2 regions of the Achromobacter aegrifaciens genome follow, and region 2 is predicted to be linked to the other one. Evidence: riboswitches for the same ligand, from Rfam matches in the RefSeq annotation. Region 2 holds a riboswitch; the other holds the start of a gene.
The links. A riboswitch is a leader RNA that binds a small molecule or an ion and turns the genes downstream of it on or off. The one in region 2 is predicted to bind glycine.

Region 1 (9,704 bases), on a different contig from region 2:
CGCCATCAGCGCTTCGTCGTAGAGTTCGCCGTTGACGCATAGCGCTTCGCGCTCGCGCCCGTATTCGGCAAAGCCCAGGCTTAGATACAGCGCGGTGGCGGCCTGATTGTTGGCGGTCACGCTCAGCTGCACCTGGCGGATGCCGCGCATGCCCGAGGCATGGGCGATCGCCGCCTGCATCAGTTGCCGGGCCAGGCCCTGACCGCGCTGCGCCGGCGCCACGTACATGCTCCAGATGTGCGCTTTGTGGCGCATCTTCAGTTTGCGCTGTCGGCCCACGCCGACCATGCCGGCCAGGACCCCGCCGCAGAACGCGCCAAACATTGCGCTGTCGTCCGAAGGCAGGATCCAGCCGCGGATATCCTCCAATGTCAGCGTGTGTTCCTCTTCGTAACTCGATCCGAACGATTCAGGGGTTTCCACCAGGGCGTCCAGGCGCAATTGGCGCAGCGGCGCCGCGTCGGCGGGAACAAGGCGTCGGACGGTGATCGGGGACATGGTCGGCAAGTGTTGGGAATAGGGAACGTTCGGCGGTGGATTCGCCAGTATAGGGGGACGCGCTGCCTATAATGGTCCTAACGCCGCTTGCGGTTTTCACAAAGGAGCCAATGATGTTCGGTTTCCTCAAGACAAACCAGGACGCCAAGCGCGACGAAGTCCAGGAAGAGTTCGTGGCGCGCGTGGCGGGTGCTGCGCAGGACTTCGTCCAGGCAGCCGGCTCGGCTGGCGCCGTGCTGGATTACACGCCATCCAGCGTCCATGCGCTGGACGAAGCGCTGGAGGCCGCCCATCTCGGGACCTTGCCTCTCACTCCCATGCAGACCGTCGGCGCCGCCGCCTACCTCTACGAGGTGGGACGCCGCGCGTATGGCGGCCTCTACGAAGTGTGCGATGACGAGGACCCAGTGGTGCTGGTCTGCGGCGAGCCCGATTCCGAGGTCTGCTTCGGCGCCATCGCCAAGGTCGAAAGGCGCATCCGTTACGGCTCCGCCGAGGCCATCCCACCTTATTTCGAGCAGTTCCTGATGGCCTTGCAGGCGGGCGAGGCCCGCACCATCCGCTAGCGTCCCGGCGCCTCGGGCGCCCGGTTTGCTTCCCCGTGCGGCCCGGCTCTCTGTGCTGAAAACGTCCGCTTTTGGCGCGATGACAACGGCCGTCCGGGCCATTCCGGGATTTCCCTTAGGACTGTAAGAAAAACAGCCCTACAATTCGGCCATTCCCGCCGCCCTGGCGGGTGCTCGCGCCGTCTGTCATCAGGCGGATTTTTACTAGAAGTACACTCGCGCCGCGTTACGCGTCCGAACCCGCCTTGCCCCCAGGAGCGCCTGCATGAAATTCCGCTTCCCCATTTTCATCATCGACGAAGACTACCGTTCCGAGAACGCGTCCGGTCTGGGTATCCGCGCCTTGTCCGCGGCGATCGAGGCCGAGGGCGTCGAGGTGATCGGGGTGACCAGTTACGGCGACCTGAGCTCGTTCGCCCAGCAGCAGAGCCGGGCCAGCGCCTTCATCCTGTCGATCGACGACGAAGAGTTCGACGTGGATTCGCCCGAGGACGTGGCCAGCGCCATCAAGAACCTGCGCGCCTTCATCGGCGAGCTGCGTTTCCGCAATGCCGACATCCCCATCTACCTGTACGGCGAGACGCGCACTTCCGAGCACATCCCCAACGACATCCTGCGCGAGCTGCACGGCTTCATCCACATGTTCGAGGACACCCCCGAATTCGTGGCGCGCCACATCATCCGCGAAGCCCGCAGCTACGTCGACAGCCTGCCGCCGCCGTTCTTCCGTGAACTGGTCAAGTACGCGCAGGACGGCTCGTATTCCTGGCACTGCCCCGGCCACTCCGGCGGCGTGGCATTCCTGAAGAGCCCGGTGGGCCAGATGTTCCACCAGTTCTTCGGCGAGAACATGCTGCGCGCAGACGTCTGCAACGCCGTGGACGAACTGGGCCAGCTGCTGGACCACACCGGTCCCGTGGCCGAATCCGAACTGAATGCCGCGCGCATCTTCCACGCCGACCACTGTTTCTTCGTGACCAACGGCACCTCCACCTCCAACAAGGTGGTGTGGCATGCCAACGTGGCCGCGGGCGACGTGGTGGTGGTGGACCGCAACTGCCACAAGTCGATCCTGCACGCCATCACGATGACGGGCGCGATTCCGGTGTTCCTGCGCCCCACGCGCAACCACCTGGGCATCATCGGTCCGATCCCGCTGGAAGAATTCCACCCGGACAACATCCGCAAGAAGATCGAGGCCAACCCCTTCGCGCGCGAAGCGGTGAACAAGAACCCGCGCATCCTGACGCTGACGCAGAGCACCTACGACGGCGTCATCTACAACGTCGAAATGATCAAGAAGCAGCTGGGCAGCTACGTCGACACGCTGCACTTCGACGAAGCCTGGCTGCCGCATGCGTCGTTCCACGAGTACTACCAGGACATGCACGCCATCGGCCAGGACCGCCCGCGCAGCCAGGACGCGATGGTGTTCGCCACCCACTCCACGCACAAGCTGCTGGCCGGCATTTCGCAGGCCTCGCAGATCATCGTGCAGGAGTCCGAGACCCGCAAGCTGGACCGCAACGTCTTCAACGAAGCCTACCTGATGCACACGTCCACCTCGCCCCAGTACGCGATCATCGCGTCCTGCGACGTGGCCGCCGCCATGATGGAGCCGCCGGGAGGCACCGCGCTGGTCGAGGAAAGCATCCGCGAAGCCCTGGACTTCCGTCGCGCCATGCGCAAGGTGGAATCCGAATTCGGCAAGAACGACTGGTGGTTCAAGGTCTGGGGGCCGAACCGCCTGGTTTCGGAAGGCATCGGCAACCGCGACGAATGGATCCTGGAGTCCAACGACCACTGGCATGGCTTCGGCGAAATGGCCGAAGGCTTCAACATGCTGGACCCGATCAAGGCCACCATCATCACCCCGGGCCTGGACATGTCGGGCAGCTTCGGCGAAACCGGCATTCCCGCCGCGCTGGTCTCCAAGTACCTGACCGAGCACGGCGTGGTGGTCGAGAAGACCGGCCTGTATTCGTTCTTCATCCTGTTCACCATCGGCATCACCAAGGGCCGCTGGAACACGCTGCTGACCGCCTTGCAGCAATTCAAGGACGACTACGACCGCAACCAGCCGCTGTGGCGCATCCTGCCGGAATTCTGCCGCGACCATCGCCGCTACGAGCGCATGGGCCTGCGCGACCTGTGCCAGGAGATCCACGAAGCCTATCGCGCGCGTGACGTGGCCCGCCTGACCACCGAGATGTACCTGAGCGACATGGTGCCGGCCCTCAAGCCGTCGGATGCCTTCGCCCGCATGGCGCACCGCGAGGTCGAGCGCGTCGACATCGACAAGCTCGAAGGCCGCGTCACTGGCGTGCTGCTGACCCCGTATCCTCCGGGCATCCCGCTCTTGATCCCGGGCGAACGCTTCAACCGCACCATCGTCCAGTACCTGCAGTTCGCGCGCGAGTTCAACCAGCGCTTCCCGGGCTTCGAAACCTACATCCACGGCCTGGCCGACGAAGTGGGTCCGGATGGCGAAAAGCGCTACTACGTCGACTGCCTGATCGAAGACTGATGTTCGATGTAGCAGTACTCGGCGCCGGCGCCGCGGGCATGATGTGTGCCGCGGTCGCCGGCCAGCGCGGCTTGCGCGTGGTGCTGGTCGACCACGCCGAGCGCCTGGCGGAGAAGATCCGCATTTCCGGCGGCGGCCGCTGCAACTTCACCAATATCGGCGCCGGCCCCGCCAACTTCCTCTCCGACAATCCGCATTTCTGCCGTTCGGCCTTGGCCGGTTACACGCCGCAGGATTTCCTGGCGCTGATGAAGCGCCACCACATCGCCTGGCATGAGAAGCATCGCGGCCAGCTGTTCTGCGACGATTCCAGCGAATCCATCATCGAAATGCTGCGCGCGGAGTGCGACGCGGGCAGGGTGCAGTGGCGCATGGGATGCTCGGTGGCCGAGATCGGCCATGGCGAGCAGGGTTACGAGCTGCGCACCAGCCAGGGCACGATCCGCGCCGCGAAACTGGTGATCGCGACCGGCGGCATGGCCATTCCCCAACTGGGCGCCACCGATTTCGGCCTGAAGATCGCGCGGCAGTTCGGCCTGAAGGTCGTGGAACCGCGTCCCGCCCTGGTGCCGCTGACCTTCGATGCCGAGCAGTGGCGGTCCCTTTCCGAATTGTCCGGCGTGGCGCTGGAGGTCAATCTGCACACGGGGCAGGGCAAGGCGCGCGGCGAGTTCCTCGAGGACCTGCTCTTTACCCATCGCGGCCTGTCCGGACCTGCCATTCTGCAGATCTCCAGCTACTGGAAACCTGGCGAGCCCATCGTGATCGATCTGGCGCCTGGCCGCGACCTGGCGGAAGAACTGCTGGCGTCGAAGTCGGGCAACCGGCAGCAGCTGCATACCGTCCTGGCGGGCCTCTGGCCCAAGCGCCTGGCTGACCGCTGGCTGCACCTGGCGGAGCAGGGCGGCAAGCCGGGCCTGGCGGCGCTGCGCCTGGCCGACGCACCGGACAAGACCCTGCGCACGCTGGCCCAGGACATCCATCAGTGGAGCCTGGTGCCCAGCGGCACGGCTGGCTACAAGAAGGCCGAAGTCATGCGCGGCGGCGTGGACACGCGCGGCCTGGACCAGAAGTCCATGCAGGCAAAGACCGTCGCCGGCCTCTATTTCATCGGCGAAGCCGTGGACGTCACGGGTTGGCTGGGCGGCTACAACTTCCAGTGGGCCTGGGCTTCGGGCGTGGCCTGCGGCAAGGCGCTGTAGCGTCCTCTGGCGGGACAGGGCGCCGATAGGCCGGCGCTATGGCAGGTATTGGAAGCCTGCCATTGTTATATCAAATAAAAATACTTATCATTTATGTTTTCGATATTGATCCAAGCCCTGAATCGGGGGGCGGATCCAACGGAGACATGCATGGCCTACACTCTTCCGCCCCTGCCGTATGCCTACGACGCCCTGGAACCTCACATCGACGCGATGACGATGGAGATCCACTACAGCAAGCACCATCAGACCTACGTCAACAGCCTGAACGCTGCGCTGGAAGGCGCGGGCATCGTCACCAACGAGCCGGTCGAGTCCCTGGTGGCGCGGCTGGAGCAGTTGCCCGAAGCCATCCGCGGCGCCGTGCGCAACCACGGCGGGGGCCACGCCAACCACAGCCTGTTCTGGTCGGTCATGTCGCCCGAGGGCGGGGGTGAGCCGGACGGCGCATTGGCAGCGGCCATCGAGTCCGAACTGGGCGGGCAGGCCGCCTTCCGCGACGCGTTCACCAAGGCTGCGCTGACCCGCTTCGGCAGCGGCTGGGCCTGGCTCTCGGTGACGCCGGCCGGCAAGCTTGCGGTGGAAAGCAGCGCCAACCAGGACAGCCCCCTGATGCACGGCAACACGCCCATCCTGGGACTGGACGTGTGGGAGCACGCCTACTACCTGAAGTACCAGAACCGCAGGCCCGAGTACATCGGCGCCTTTTACAATGTCGTGAATTGGCCTGAAGTGGCGCGCCGCTACGCGGCAGCCCAGCGCTGAGCGCATCTCTCGCAAGGAGGGCAGCGGCACATGAATACCTTCAGCCGTCATCGCGTGCGGCCGGCGGCCACCAGCATCAGCGTGTGGACCCTGGCCGTATTGGTGGCATGCCTGGGCCTGCACCAGTTGTGGGCCTATCTGGACGTGCGCGCGCCGCACGTGGCCGATGCCCTCCTGGGCGGGCTGGTGGCCGCGGGCGCTACTGCCCTGGGTACTTTGCCCATCCTGTTTGCTCGGACCATCCCCCAGAAAATGCAGGACAGCATGTTCGGCTTCGGCGCCGGCGTGATGCTGGCCGCCAGCGCCTTCTCGCTGGTGGCGCCGGGCATCGCCGCGGGCCGCGACCTGGGCTATGGCCCCTGGGGCGCCGGCTTGACGGTGGGCGCGGCCGTACTGCTGGGGGCGGCGGTGCTGCTGCTCATGGACCGTACCCTGCCGCACGAACATTTCATCAAGGGCCGGGAAGGCATCGAGGCGCACCGCCTGCGCCGCACTTGGCTGTTCGTCTTCGCCATCACCCTGCATAACCTGCCGGAAGGCCTGGCCATAGGCGTGGGCTACGCGGGCAACGACGCCATGCGCGGCACCGCGCTGGCCACCGGCATTGCGATCCAGGACATTCCCGAAGGGCTGGTGGTGGCGGTGGCGCTGCTGGCGGCGGGCTATCAGCGCGCCTTCGCGGTGGCGCTGGGCATGCTGTCCGGCCTGGTCGAGCCGCTGGGCGCGGTGCTCGGCGCCGCAGTGGTCGGCTGGTCCGAGCCGCTTCTGCCCTGGGGCCTGGGTTTTGCCGCAGGCGCCATGCTGTTCGTGATCAGCCACGAGATCATCCCCGAATCGCACCGCAAGGGGCATGAGGTCTACGCGACCTGCGGCCTGATGCTGGGTTTCGTGCTGATGATGCTGCTGGACACGGCGCTGGGCTGAGCCGCCGCGGGCATTCCCTGGCCGCGGCTTTCGTTGTATGCTTGCGCCGCTGTCACGCATGTTGCGGGAGAGAGCGGCCTGTACGTCCGGCCGCCGCCGAAGGCGCAATTCGCCCGGAATCGCTCAGGTAACCCATACCGCCCATGCTTGCCCTGTCCCGGTTTTCTCACCGTGCGGACGCGGCAAAACAGTACTCTGGAGAGACCTGGCGCCGACCCTGAACTAGGGACATAGCGAGCAGCCCAGGCGCCGAAGGTGCAAACCCGCCATGCGGGGCAACTCTCAGGCAAAAGGACAGAGGGGCGGAAGATTCAGCCGTTGTACAAGCGCACCCCGCTTGGCACCACTGGCATTCCGTAACCCTGGCAACACTGCCGCCCCGGAGTTTCCGCGCATGTCCGCAACCCTCAAACGCACCCCGCTGGCCGAAGAACATATCGCCTCTGGCGCCCGCATGGTCGACTTCGGCGGCTGGGACATGCCGCTGGCCTACGGTTCGCAGCTGGAAGAGCACCACGCCGTGCGCCAGGACGCCGGCATGTTCGATGTGTCGCACATGCTGAACGTCGACGTGGCCGGTCCCGACGCGTTCGCCTTCCTGCAGCGCCTGGTCGCCAACGACGTGTCCAAGCTGACCGTGCCCGGCAAGGCGTTGTACAGCTGCATGCTGAACCCGCAAGGCGGCGTGATCGACGACCTGATCATCTATTTCTTCGCCGCCGACGAATGGCGCGTCGTGGTCAACGCAGGCACGGCCGACAAGGACGTCGCCTGGATGCAGCGCGTCAAGCAGGCTGGCCAGTTCGACGTTGCCATCACGCCGCGCCGCGATCTGGCCATGGTGGCCGTGCAAGGCCCCAACGCCCGCGCCAAGGTCTGGGCCGCGCGCCCGGCCTGGCAGGCCGCCAGCGAGCCGCTTACCCCCTTCGTGGCCGCCCGCGTGGGCGACGACACCCTGGTGGCCCGTACCGGCTACACCGGCGAGGACGGCTTTGAAATCGTGCTGCCGGCCGCCGAAGTCGTGCAGCTGTGGCGCGACCTGGTCGCCCAGGGCGTGCGGCCCTGCGGCCTGGGCGCGCGCGACACGCTGCGCCTGGAAGCCGGCATGAATCTGTACGGCCAGGACATGGACGAGCTGACCCAGCCCGACCAGGCCGGCCTGACCTGGACCGTGTCCCTGAAGAACGCCGAGCGCCGCTTCATCGGTCGCGACGCGCTGGAACAATTCGCTACCCCCGCCACCTTCATCGGCCTGAAGCTGCAAGAACGCGGCGTGATGCGCGCGCACATGGCCGTGCGCACCAAGGAAGGCACGGGCGAGCTCACCAGCGGCACCATGTCGCCCACGCTGGGCGTATCGATCGGCTTTGCCCGTCTGCCTCAAGGCGTCAAGCCGGGCGACACGGTCGAAGTCGACATCCGCGGTAAGTGGGTGCCCGCCCTGGCCTGCAAATTGCCGTTCGTGCGTAACGGCAAAGCGGTCGAACACTCGTAAACTCGAAGCTTCGCGCGAGCCGCCGGCCCCTGGGGCGACGGCCGCCCGCGCGAGGCGCGCAACACCATTCATCTACCCGCATTCCCTCAGGAGTTCCCATGAGTCTGCCCACCGATCGCAAGTACACCGAGTCCCATGAATGGGTCAAAGCCGAAGGCGATGTGTTCGTCGTCGGCATCACCGATACCGCCCAGGATCAATTGGGCGACCTGGTCTTCGTTGGCGACGTGAAGGTCGGCGCCAAGCTGAACGCCGGTGAAACCGCTGGCGTGGTCGAATCGGTCAAGGCCGCTTCGGACATCTACGCTCCCGTGGCTGGCGAGATCGTCGCGTTCAACGAAGAGCTGGAAAACAATCCCAACCTGATCAACGAATCGGCCTTCACCGCCTGGATCTTCAAGATCAAGCCGGTCAACGCCGCCGACGCCGACAAGCTGCTCGACGCCGCCGGCTACGAAGCCGTCGCCAACGGCTAAGCCAGCCTGGCTGGAACGGGCGCAGGGCACCCGCCACGCGCCTGTTCCGCAAGATGCAATACCGTCCGTCCTCCGACGACACCCGCTATCCCGAGACCTCTCCATGTCGCGCGCCCTAGACACCCACACCGACTTCATTCCCCGCCACATCGGCCCTTCCGACGCCGACCAGGCCGCCATGCTTGCCGTCATCGGCAGCGCCAGCCTGGACGCCCTGATCGAAGAAGTCGTGCCGCCCAAGATCCGCAGCCAGGCCCCGCTCGCGCTGCCCGCCTCGCGCAGCGAAACCGACGTGCTGGCCGAACTGAAGCAGATCGCCGGCCGCAACAAGGTCTACCGCAGCTACATCGGCCAGGGGTACTACGGCACGCAGACGCCCAACGTGGTGTTGCGCAACATTCTTGAGAATCCCGCCTGGTACACGGCCTACACGCCTTACCAGCCCGAGATCTCGCAGGGCCGCCTCGAAGCCCTGCTGAACTACCAGACCATGGTCGCGGACCTGACCGGGCTGGACATCTCCAACGCCTCGCTGCTGGACGAAAGCACCGCCGCCGCCGAAGCCATGACGCTGGCGCGCCGCAGCGCCAAGTCGAAGAGCCCGGTGTTCTTCATTTCGCGCCACGTGCATCCCCAGACCATCGAAGTCGTGCGCACGCGCGCCGAAGGCCTGGACATCGAAATCACCATCGGCGACGAGGCCGAAGGCCTGCCCGAGTGCTTCGGCGTGCTGCTGCAGTACCCGCACAGCACCGGCTCCGTCGCCGACTACCGCAAGCTGGCCGAAGCCGCGCATGCGCAAGGCGCCATCGTGGCCGTCGCGACTGACCTGCTGGCGCTGGCCCTGCTGGCCGCGCCCGGAGAATGGGGCGCGGATATCGCCATCGGTTCGGCCCAGCGCTTTGGCGTGCCGTTCGGTTTCGGCGGCCCGCATGCCGGCTTCATGGCCTGCAAGGACGCCTTCAAGCGCAACATGGCTGGCCGCCTGGTCGGTGTGTCCAAGGACGCGCAGGGCAACCCGGCCATGCGCCTGGCGCTGCAGACGCGCGAACAGCACATCCGCCGCGAAAAGGCCACTTCCAACATCTGCACCGCGCAAGTGCTGCTGGCCGTGATGGCTGGCATGTATGCCGTGTGGCACGGTCCGGCCGGCATCCGCCGCATCGCCGAGCGCGTGCAGCGCAGCACCGCCATCCTGCGCGCCGAACTTGTCAAATTGGGCGTGAAGGTCGTCAACGACACCTTCTTCGA
Region 2 (9,704 bases):
CGGGATGCGGGCGCGCTGACGGTCACCGACTATCGCGGCAGCCGCCAGGTTCCGCTGGGCGACGGACCGCGGCAGTTGCAGCTGGTGCGCGACCTGGCCACAGCCGTGGAGCATGCGGAGCTGCTGGTCATTCCCCTGCCTTCCACCACCCACGAAGCGCTGGCGCGGGAATTGGCGCCGCTGCTGCGCGACGGCCAGGTCGTGTTCCTGCCGCCTGGCACCTTCGGCTGCTACGTCTTCGCCCGCGCCATGAAAGACGCGGGAAACGTCGCGGATACGGCCTTCGCCGAAACCGGCACCCTGCCCTATCTGGCCCGCAAGCATGGCGAAAAGGTCGTGATCAGCGGCTACGCCACCCGTCTGCCCACCGGCGTCTTTCCGCGGCGGCTGTCGAAGCAGGCGCTGGCCGTGGTCCAGCGCGCCTACCCCAGCATCGAACCGATAGAGGACGGACTTTCGGGCGCACTGATGAACGCCGGCCCCATCATCCATCCGCCGCTCATCATGATGAATGCAGGGCCGCTGGAACACTTCGACAAATGGGACATCCACAACGAAGGCACCCAGGCCTCCATACGGCGCGTGACCGACGCGCTGGACGCGGAGCGCATCGCCATCCGTGTGGCCCTGGGCTATGCCGCGCCCCACTTCCCGTTGGCCGACCACTATGCCGCCGAAGGCGATGAATGGATGTACGGCCGCGGCGCCCATGGCAAGCTCACCGACAGCGGCGACTGGCGCGAGGACATAGACCTGCACACGCACCGCTACATGCTCGAAGACACGCGGCTCGGCCTGTCATTCCTGGTGTCCGCCGGCCGCTGGGCGGGCGTGCCGACGCCGGTCGCGCAAGGCCTGCTGAGCCTGGCCAGCGCGGTCACCGGCCGCGACCTCTACGCGGAAGGACGCACATTCGAACGCCTGGGCCTGGACCGCCTGTCGCACGCGGACATGCGCCAGCTTCTGGCCGAAGGCTGCTGACACGGAGATGCAAGCCATGAATGAAAAAATGTGCGTAGTCGGCGCCGGCCGCATGGGCGTGGGCATCACGCTGTCATACATCCATGCGGGACTGGACGTCACGCTGATAGACATCAAATCGCGCACGTCCGCCGAGCAGGCCGGGTACTTCGCCCGTGTGCGGGACGACCTGCGCCGCGAGCTCGGCATCCTGTGCAGCCTGGGCTTGCTCGACGCCGCGCAGGCGGAGGTTGCGCTGGCGCGCGTGCGCCTATGCACGCGCGAGGATGCGGAGGCAGACCTGCGGCAGGCGCGCGTGGTGTTCGAAGCCGTGCCTGAACGCCTGGACGCCAAGCGCGATGCCTTTGTATGGCTGGGAGCGGCCTGCGCGCCGGACAGCATCATCGCGTCCACCACGTCCACCTTTCTGATCACCGAGCTGGCGGAACTGGTGCAAAACCCGCAGCGCTTCCTGAACGCGCACTGGCTCAACCCCGCCTACCTGATACCGCTGGTGGAAGTGAGCCGCGGCCCGCAGACCAGCGAGGCCGCGACGCAAGGGCTGCTGGCAGCGCTGCGCCTGGCGGGCAAGAAGCCCGTGCAGTGCGCCCCCGCCGCGGGCTACATCGTGCCCCGCATCCAGGCCCTGGCCATGAACGAAGCGGCCCGCATGGTGGAGGAAGGCGTGGCCAGCGCCGAAGACATCGACACGGCCGTGCGCCTGGGCTTCGGCCTGCGTTTTTCGGTTCTGGGGCTGCTGGAGTTCATCGACTGGGGCGGCGGCGACATTCTCTACTACGCCTCGCGCTACCTCGCCGGTGCCATCGATCCGCGCTTCTCCTCGCCTGCGGTCATCGCCCGCAATATGGAACAAGGGCGCAACGGGCTGCGCGACGGCCAGGGCTTCTATGACTACGCCGGCATGGACGTGAATGCCTACAAGATGGAGCGGCTGGCGCAATTGTGCAAGCGCCTGGAAGTGATGGACCTGCTGCCCCGCTACGACGCGGCGAGGCAGCCGCCCGCGCGATAGCGGGCCTATTGCTCCAGCTCGCCCAGGATCCGGTACGCCAGCCGGACCCTGGCCTCGTTGGGATAATTCCGGTTGGCCAGTATCACGATGCCCAGCTTCTTCGACGGCACGAACGCCACATAACCGCCGAAGCCATTGGTCGAACCCGTCTTGTTGATCCACACGGTCTCCTGCGGCGGCAGCGGCGGGTTCAACGCCGCCACGGGCTGGCTCTGGCTGTTGTAGTTGCCGGCATTGGCCGTCAACAGCGCGTCCAGCGTTGCCGGATAGCGCAATTGCTCCCAGACCAGATCCTGGGTCATGTCGCCCAGCTGGAAATAGCCGACGTGCGTCTGCGCGATTGCGCCGCGCAGCTCGGCATCGGCGAGGTTCAAACCCATGTTCGCGTCGACGAAGCGGATCAGGTCGCGTGCGCTGGTCTTCACGCCGTAGGCCTCGTCGGCCAGCACGCCCGGATTCACGCGCACGGGGGCATCCTGCTTGTTGTAGCCCTGCGCGTAGTCCGCCATCCTGGCGGCGGGCACGTCGATGTAGGTGCTGGTCAGGCCCAGCTTCGGAAACAGGTCCCGCTCCATGGCCGCCTTGAACGGCCGGTTCAGGCTCTTGGCCGCCACCATGCCCAGCATGCCGATACTGGGGTTGGCGTAGGTGCGATACGTGCCAGCGGCATGCTCGGGCTTCCAGGCCTTGAGATAGGCCATCAGCTGCGCCTGGTTCTTGATCGCGTCGGGCACCTGCAAGGGGAAGCCGCCGGTCGTGTGCGTCCCCAGGTTGATCAGGCTCAGCTTGGCGAAGTCGCTGCCGGCGAGCTCCGGCAGGTACTTGGCCGGACTGTCGCTCAAGGCCAGGCGGCCGCGCACCTGTGCATAGGCTGCCAGGGTTGCCGTGTAGGTCTTGCTGATGGAGCCGATCTCGTACAGCGTATCGCTGCCGGCAGGCCTGCCGGTCTGCCTGGACGCCACGCCATAGTTGTAGAAATGCTGTGTCCCGTTGCGGGTCACGGCGATCGACATGCCCGCAATGCCGTGTTCGCGCATGACGGCCTGGACCGCCTCGTCGACCTTGCGGTCCGTCTCTGCCTGGCCGGCCTGCGCCAGCGCGCAGCCTGCGGCCATCAGCGCAAACAATCCCGTGCGCAGCATGCTGTTCAAGCGCATTCTCGTCATTCCCTGTCGTGTCGGATCCGTGGCGCCGCGACGGCGGCGCGCATGCATCGTAGCGCGATGCGACGCCTTATTGGTACTAACCCTTGGTCTCATCCCAGGGGAATTTGGCTATTCTCGCCTCGTCGATCCAAAACCCCGCAGAAGAGACCTGCCCCCGCGGCAGGCGCCGACGGAGCAACCGCCCCGGAAACTCTCAGGCAAACAGGACTGCGCGGTCTAGACAATCTGGAGAGAGGCGCCAAGCGCGCCCACCGAAGGGGAACCCGCCGCCGTCTGCGCCGCGGGTGAAGCTCTCAGGTACAGAGACAGATGGGGTGCTGCGGCCGGGTGGCCGCGGCCACTCAATCTGGAGCCATCATGCCCCGCATCGCCATCATTGGCGCCGGTATCACCGGCGTCACGTCCGCCTATGCCTTGAGCAAACTGGGATATCACGTCACTGTCTATGACCGCCAGCGCTATCCGGCCATGGAGACCTCCTACGCCAACGGCGGCCAGTTGTCGGCCAGCAACGCCGAGGTCTGGAACAGCACCGCCACCATCATGAAAGGCCTGCGCTGGCTCGGCCGCCACAACGCGCCGCTGCTACTCAATCCCCGCTTCAGCTGGCACAAGTACTCCTGGCTGGCGCAGTTCATCGGACAGATCCGCAACTACCGCCGCAACACGATCGAGACCACCCGGCTGGCCATCGCCGCGCGCCAGCATCTGTACGCCATGGCGGAAGAAGAAGGCATAGATTTCGACCTGGAGCGCCGCGGCATCCTGCACATCTACCACGACGCCGCCAGCTTCGAGACCGCGCGCCGCGCCAATGCCCTGCTGCAGGAAGGCGGGCTGGAGCGCTACGCGGTGTCGCCCGAGGAAGCGCGCAGCATCGAGCCCACGCTGCAAACCGCCTGCCATGGCGGCTTCTACACGCCTTCGGACGCCACCGGCGACATCCACAAGTTCACCAGCGGCCTGGCTCGCGCCTGCGAACGCCGCGGCGTGCGCTTCGCGCAGGACGCGGACATCCGCAACATCAGCCTGGACGGCGCGCCCTACGTGCTCGACGTCGTACGCGAAGGCGGCACGCGCCGCGAACAGCACGAGGCCGACGCCATCGTCGTCTGCGCCGGCGCCGTCAGCCGGCAGTTCGCCAGGCAGCTGGGCGACACGCTCAACATCTACCCGGTCAAGGGCTACTCCATCAGCGTGCATCTGGACGACGCCGCCAGCCAGGCGGCCGCGCCGCGCGTCAGCCTGCTGGACGAAGCCGCCAAGATCGTCACCAGCCGCCTAGGCGACCGCTTCCGCGTGGCCGGCACGGCGGAGTTCAATGGCTTCAACATGGACATCCGCGCGGAGCGCGTGCAGCCCCTGGTGGACTGGACCCGCAAGCACTTCCCCGGCATCCGAACTTCGCGCGTGGTGCCGTGGTGCGGGCTGCGGCCCATGACTCCGAGCATGATGCCCCGCGTGGGCCCGGGCAGGCGGCCCGGCGTGTTTTACAACACGGGGCATGGGCACCTGGGCTGGACCTTGTCGGCGGCGACGGCGCAGATGCTGGCAGCTAGCGTGAGGGAGGGGGTGGGAGAGGCTTGAGCGGGTGAACGCGGCGCCTGGAAAGGCGCCGCCAGACTCACAACACCAGCGCAGCTTCCCTGCCCGCCTCGGCACGCAGCGGCTCCGCATCCAACCCCTGCCGGGAAATGTCCTTACACACCTCCCCATCCTTCATCACCAGCAAGATCCGCTCCGGATCCACCAGCAACGACAGATCCTTCAGCGGATCCCCATCGACCATGACCACGTCCGCCAGATAGCCAGGACGCAGCATGCCCAATTCGTGCGGACGTTGCATGATCTCGCCGCCCAGCCGGGTGGCGGACACGAGCGCTTCGGTCGGGGTCATGCCGATGTAGTCCACGAAGTACTGGAGGTCGCGGGCGTTGGTGCCGTGGGGCATCCAGGCAAAACCGTAGTCGCCGCCGGGCAGGATGCGGATGCCGCGCTTGTGCATCTTGCGCAGCGACTCCGAGGCGATTTCCAGCTCGCGCTTGTAGCCCATCTGTTCGGCGATGGCGGGCGTGATGCCGTATTCGGAAGCGTTGAAGGCGGTGCGGATCAGCCAGCCTATGCCGGGCGCAACGAAATGGCGGTCCTTGTTGGCTTCCAGCATGTCGAGCGCCTCTTCGTCGGCGAAGCTGGCGTGGTAGATCATCTCGATGCCATGGCGCACGCATTGCTTGACTGACTCGCTGGAGCGCGCATGCGCCGCGACCCGCTTGCCATAGCGCTTGGCCTCGTTCGCCAGCATGGCGATTTCGTCTTCGGCGAAGGGCGACATCTCGGCCGGCAGGCCGGCGATGTACTCGCCCGACAGGTTGATCTTCAGGTGGTCGACGCCGTACTTGATGAAGGTGCGCGCCGAGCGCCGGATCTCTTCGGGGCCACAGCACACGCTGCCGAAGCTCAGTTCGTCGAACGGCATGTGCGGCAGCGAGTTGTCGCCCAGCGCGCCTATGGTTGTGATCTCCTGGCTGCCGGCCAGGTAGCGCGGCCCCGGGCATTCGCCGGCATTGATGGCATTGCGCAGCACCACGTCCAGGCGCGGTTTGGCCGCGGCCGCGCCGATGGCCGAGGTCCAGCCCATTTCCAGATAGCGTTTGGCCACGCGCACGCACCAGAGTATGTGCTCTTCCGGCGGCATGAACTGGATCGCGGCCAGCGTGGGCTGGTCGTTCCAGGAAAAATGCGTATGCGCTTCCGTCATGCCCGGCATCAGGAAGCGGCCGCGCCCATCGATGATGCGCGCACCCTCCCGGCTCACCTGCTCGGGCGTGCGCGCGACCTGCGAAATGCGCGCGCCGTCGATCAGCACCTCGCCTTGAAAAGGCTGCTTGCCGCTGCCATCGAAGATGACGACGTTGGTAATGGCAATTCTGGACATGACAGGTCTCCTCCGGCCCGCGTTTGGGGCCGATTTCTTATGTTGAAACGCCAGGAAAACGTGGCTTAGCGCAGCGCCGCGTGGAACTCCCGCAGGGCCTCGGTGCAGGCCTGGGGCTTTTCGTAGGTGGTCCAGTGGCCGCATCCGTCCAGCACGATGCGGCGGCTGCCTGGCATGCGCGCGGCCAGGGCCTCGACATTGCCGGGCGGCGCCACGCCGTCCTGATCGCCGGTGACCAGCAGGGCCGGCGCGCCGATAGTCTCGACGGCGGCCGGCTGCGCATCCGCCAGCGCCTCGCAGCTCTGCGCATAGCCTTGCGGCGGTTGGCGCATCACGCTCTCGCGCACGAGCGCCAGCACGGCGGGTTGATCCTGCTTGGTCTGGGCGCTGGTCGCGCCTTTGACGATGGCGTCGGCGATCTCCTGCATGGCCGCGTCGCCGCCGCGCGCCAGCTCCGCACGCGCGCGGATGCCGGGCCGGCCCGCGTCGGGCGGAGCGGCCAGCGGGCCGAACAGGGCCAGCGACTTGACCCTGCCCGGATGCGCCACGGCAAGATGCTGGGCCACGACGGTTCCGAGCGAATGGGCGGCGACATGCGCCACATCGATATCCAATGCGTCCAGCAGTCCGACCAACGCGTCCACGTAGGTAGCGATGGACAGGCGCTTTTCGCCCAGCGGCGAACGAGCGCTGCCCGGTAGATCAGGACGGATCACGCGGAAACCGTCGAAGGCGCCCATGACGGGCGTCCAGGTATTCGAGGAACCGCCCAGGCCGTGTATGCACAACAGTGCCGGCCCCTCGCCGTCGATTTCCACGGCCATGCCGTTGACGTGTTGCGTGCTCATGCTGCCGCCTCCCTTTATCTGAACAGTCGCTGTTTGCATCGGCACCGCGCCGGCAATTTTTCAGGACTGTATCGGCGCAGGCGGTGGCGCGCTTATCGCTGCGTGCGCGGACTTATCGCAGAGTCAGATTTTGTGCCTAGTGAATACACCTAGCGCGGACAAACGCGTAAACGCCCATAAAATTCCCTGAGCGCCGCACCCGCCCGCACGCAGGCCCAGGCTTGCGCGACGAGGCGATAAGAAAAACGGGAGACAGACATGCAGGAGACCTACGCCTTGCACGAAGGCGCGTTCGGCCGCGCCGTTGTGCTGGAACTGCGCGACGACCTGATCGCGCACGCGCATGCGGAAGTGCAGCTGGCCCTGTGGCTGGGCGGCGCGCGCGTGCTGGGGCATGTCGGCCAGACTCCGGTCCCCTACAGCGAACACCTGGCGCTAGGCACCAATACGTACGAATCGCACGACGCCAGACTGCTCGAACGGTCGGGCCCGGCCATCTTCCTGGTGCTCTACATCGCCAAGCCCTGGCTGGACGAACGGCGGGCCGCCACGGGGCGGCCATTCCACTTCGCGGCGCCGGGCGTGCCCATCGACGCGGCGGTGCGCCAGGGCTGTTGGCGCTTGCTGGACAAGATCGTGGCGCCGCAGGACCACCCCGGCGCGGACCTGGATGCCGAAGTCGAGGCCTTGCTGCAAGCGGCAATCGAATCGTCGATCGAACCGGAGCGCCCACGCAACCAGATGCCCGCGACGCCGGTGCTGGACCGCCGGCTGCGCGCGGCGATCGCCTACATGCGCGAGCACGCCCATGAACCCATCACGGCCGAAGAAGTCGCCAGCCGCGTGGGCCTGTCGCGCGGCCATTTCTTCGCGCTGTTCCGCGATCAGCTCAACACCACGCCGCAAGTTTTCTGGAGCGCCGTGCGCGTCGAAGAAGCCGTGCGCCTGCTGGTACACCAGGAGCAGCCCCTGACCTCCGTAGCGCTGGACCTGGGCTTCTCCACGCCCGGCAATTTCTCCCGCTTCTTCCGCGAGCACATGGGCGTGTCGCCGTCGCGTTTCAGGCGCGCGGCGACGGGCGCCGCGCAGCATCTGCTGACCGGGGTTTCCTGAGCCGCTGGCCGGCCGGACACTGCCCTGCCCGCGCCTAGGCGGTTGCGGCAGGCGCGCGCAGCCGCAAATCCACGGCGTCCTGGCCCGGACGATCGCGGTTGAAATGCGCCCCGCGGCTTTCACCCCGCGCACTCGCCGCCCGCACGATGAGATCAGCCGCCAGAGCCAGGTTGCGCAGCTCCAGCAGTTCCAGGCTCAAGCCCTCGCGCAACAGCCGCGCTTCCGTCTGTGCTCGCAGCGGACCAATGAAGGCCGCCGCACGCGCCAGCGATGCATCGCTGCGCAGCACGCCCACGTCCCGGCTCATCAGTTGTCGCAGGTCGCGCCGCAGCCGCGCCAGATCGGGCGACGCCGGCACGGCGATTGCGTCGGGTGCCGGAGTTCTGCGGGAAACATCGGCCCGCTTCTGCCCGAGTATGTCTTGCGCCGCAGCCCGCCCCGTCACCACGCATTCCAGCAACGAATTGCTGGCCAGGCGGTTGGCGCCATGCAGCCCGGTGCAGGCGGCCTCGCCCACCGCGTACAGGCCGGGCAGGTTGCTGCGCCCGGCCATGTCGGCGGCGATGCCGCCGCAGGTGTAATGCGCGGCGGGCGCAACCGGGATGGAAGCCGTCGTGATGTCGATGCCCAGCGCCAGGCAGCGCGCCTGGATGGTGGGAAAGTGTTCCCGCAGGAATTGCGGCGATTGGTGGCTGATGTCCAGCTGCACGCATTCCAACCCATGGCGTTCCATCTCGCCCTGGATCGCGCGGGCCACGATGTCGCGCGGCGCCAGTTCGGCGCGCGCATCGTGCGCCGGCATGAAGCGCGCGCCGTTGGGCAGGCGTAGCACACCGCCCTCGCCGCGCACGGCCTCGGAGATGAGGAATCCGCCCGCCTGCGCGTGGTGCAGGCCGGTAGGATGGAATTGCGTGAACTCCATGTTGGCGATCTGGCAGCCCGCGCGCGAGGCCATGGCGATGCCGTCGCCGGTCGCGGCCGGCGGCGCGGTCGTCGTCTGGTATGCCTGCCCCGCGCCGCCCGTGGCCAGCACGACATGGCCGGCCGTTGCGTCGAAGATCCGCCCGCTGCGCAGGTCCAGCAGGCGCACGCCGCGGCAGCGCGCCGCGGCCGTACCCGCGGCGCCGTCCAGAATCAGGTCCACGGCGCAATGCGCCTGCAGCAGCGTGATGCCGGATTGCCGCCGCACTCGGTCCTCCAGCGCCGCGACGATGGCGCTGCCGGTCGCGTCCGCCGCGTGCGCGATGCGGCGCAGGCCGTGCCCGCCTTCGCGCGTCAGATGCAAGCCGCCTTGCTCCAGGGTAAACGCGACGCCCTGCTCCTGCAGCCAGGCGATCGCGCCGCAGGCCCGGGAGATGATGTGCCGCGTGGCCGGCAAGTCGCACAGGCCTGCGCCCGCGACCAGAGTGTCGCTGACATGCGCCTCGATGCTGTCGTCCGCGCCCAGCGGCGCGGCGATGCCGCCCTGGGCGCGGTTGCTGGCGCTGTCGCGCAACTCGCCCTTCGACACGAGGGCGACCCGCCTGCGCGGGGCCAGTTCCAGCGCCGCGGCCATGCCGGCCAGGCCGCTGCCGATGATGATGACGTCGAATTCCATGAGCGGACCTCCGGTAGTCCTTAGGCCGGCCCGACGCTGGCGTATAGCGCCG

Region 1: linked by a shared signal. The riboswitch ahead of gcvT (glycine cleavage system aminomethyltransferase GcvT) and the one ahead of HV793_RS24885 (D-amino acid dehydrogenase) in region 2 are both predicted to bind glycine.

Annotation. Positions count from the first base shown of each region.
Region 1 is NZ_CADIKO010000001.1:564,495-574,198, reverse strand. Features, by position in the region: gene HV793_RS02735 (GNAT family N-acetyltransferase) at 1-498, opposite strand, end outside; gene HV793_RS02730 (hypothetical protein) at 612-1,064, shown strand; gene HV793_RS02725 (arginine/lysine/ornithine decarboxylase) at 1,330-3,591, shown strand; gene HV793_RS02720 (BaiN/RdsA family NAD(P)/FAD-dependent oxidoreductase) at 3,591-4,793, shown strand; gene HV793_RS02715 (superoxide dismutase) at 4,944-5,558, shown strand; gene HV793_RS02710 (ZIP family metal transporter) at 5,589-6,482, shown strand; glycine riboswitch at 6,537-6,632, shown strand; glycine riboswitch at 6,668-6,790, shown strand; gene gcvT (glycine cleavage system aminomethyltransferase GcvT) at 6,877-7,977, shown strand; gene gcvH (glycine cleavage system protein GcvH) at 8,076-8,453, shown strand; gene gcvP (aminomethyl-transferring glycine dehydrogenase) at 8,557-9,704, shown strand, end outside.
Region 2 is NZ_CADIKO010000004.1:68,356-78,059, forward strand. Features, by position in the region: gene HV793_RS24870 (NAD/NADP-dependent octopine/nopaline dehydrogenase family protein) at 1-981, shown strand, start outside; gene HV793_RS24875 (3-hydroxybutyryl-CoA dehydrogenase) at 998-1,993, shown strand; gene ampC (class C beta-lactamase) at 1,999-3,159, opposite strand; glycine riboswitch at 3,288-3,379, shown strand; glycine riboswitch at 3,381-3,472, shown strand; gene HV793_RS24885 (D-amino acid dehydrogenase) at 3,517-4,746, shown strand; gene HV793_RS24890 (metal-dependent hydrolase family protein) at 4,784-6,094, opposite strand; gene HV793_RS24895 (alpha/beta fold hydrolase) at 6,160-6,942, opposite strand; gene HV793_RS24900 (helix-turn-helix domain-containing protein) at 7,201-8,055, shown strand; gene nadB (L-aspartate oxidase) at 8,090-9,652, opposite strand; gene nadA (quinolinate synthase NadA) at 9,673-9,704, opposite strand, start outside.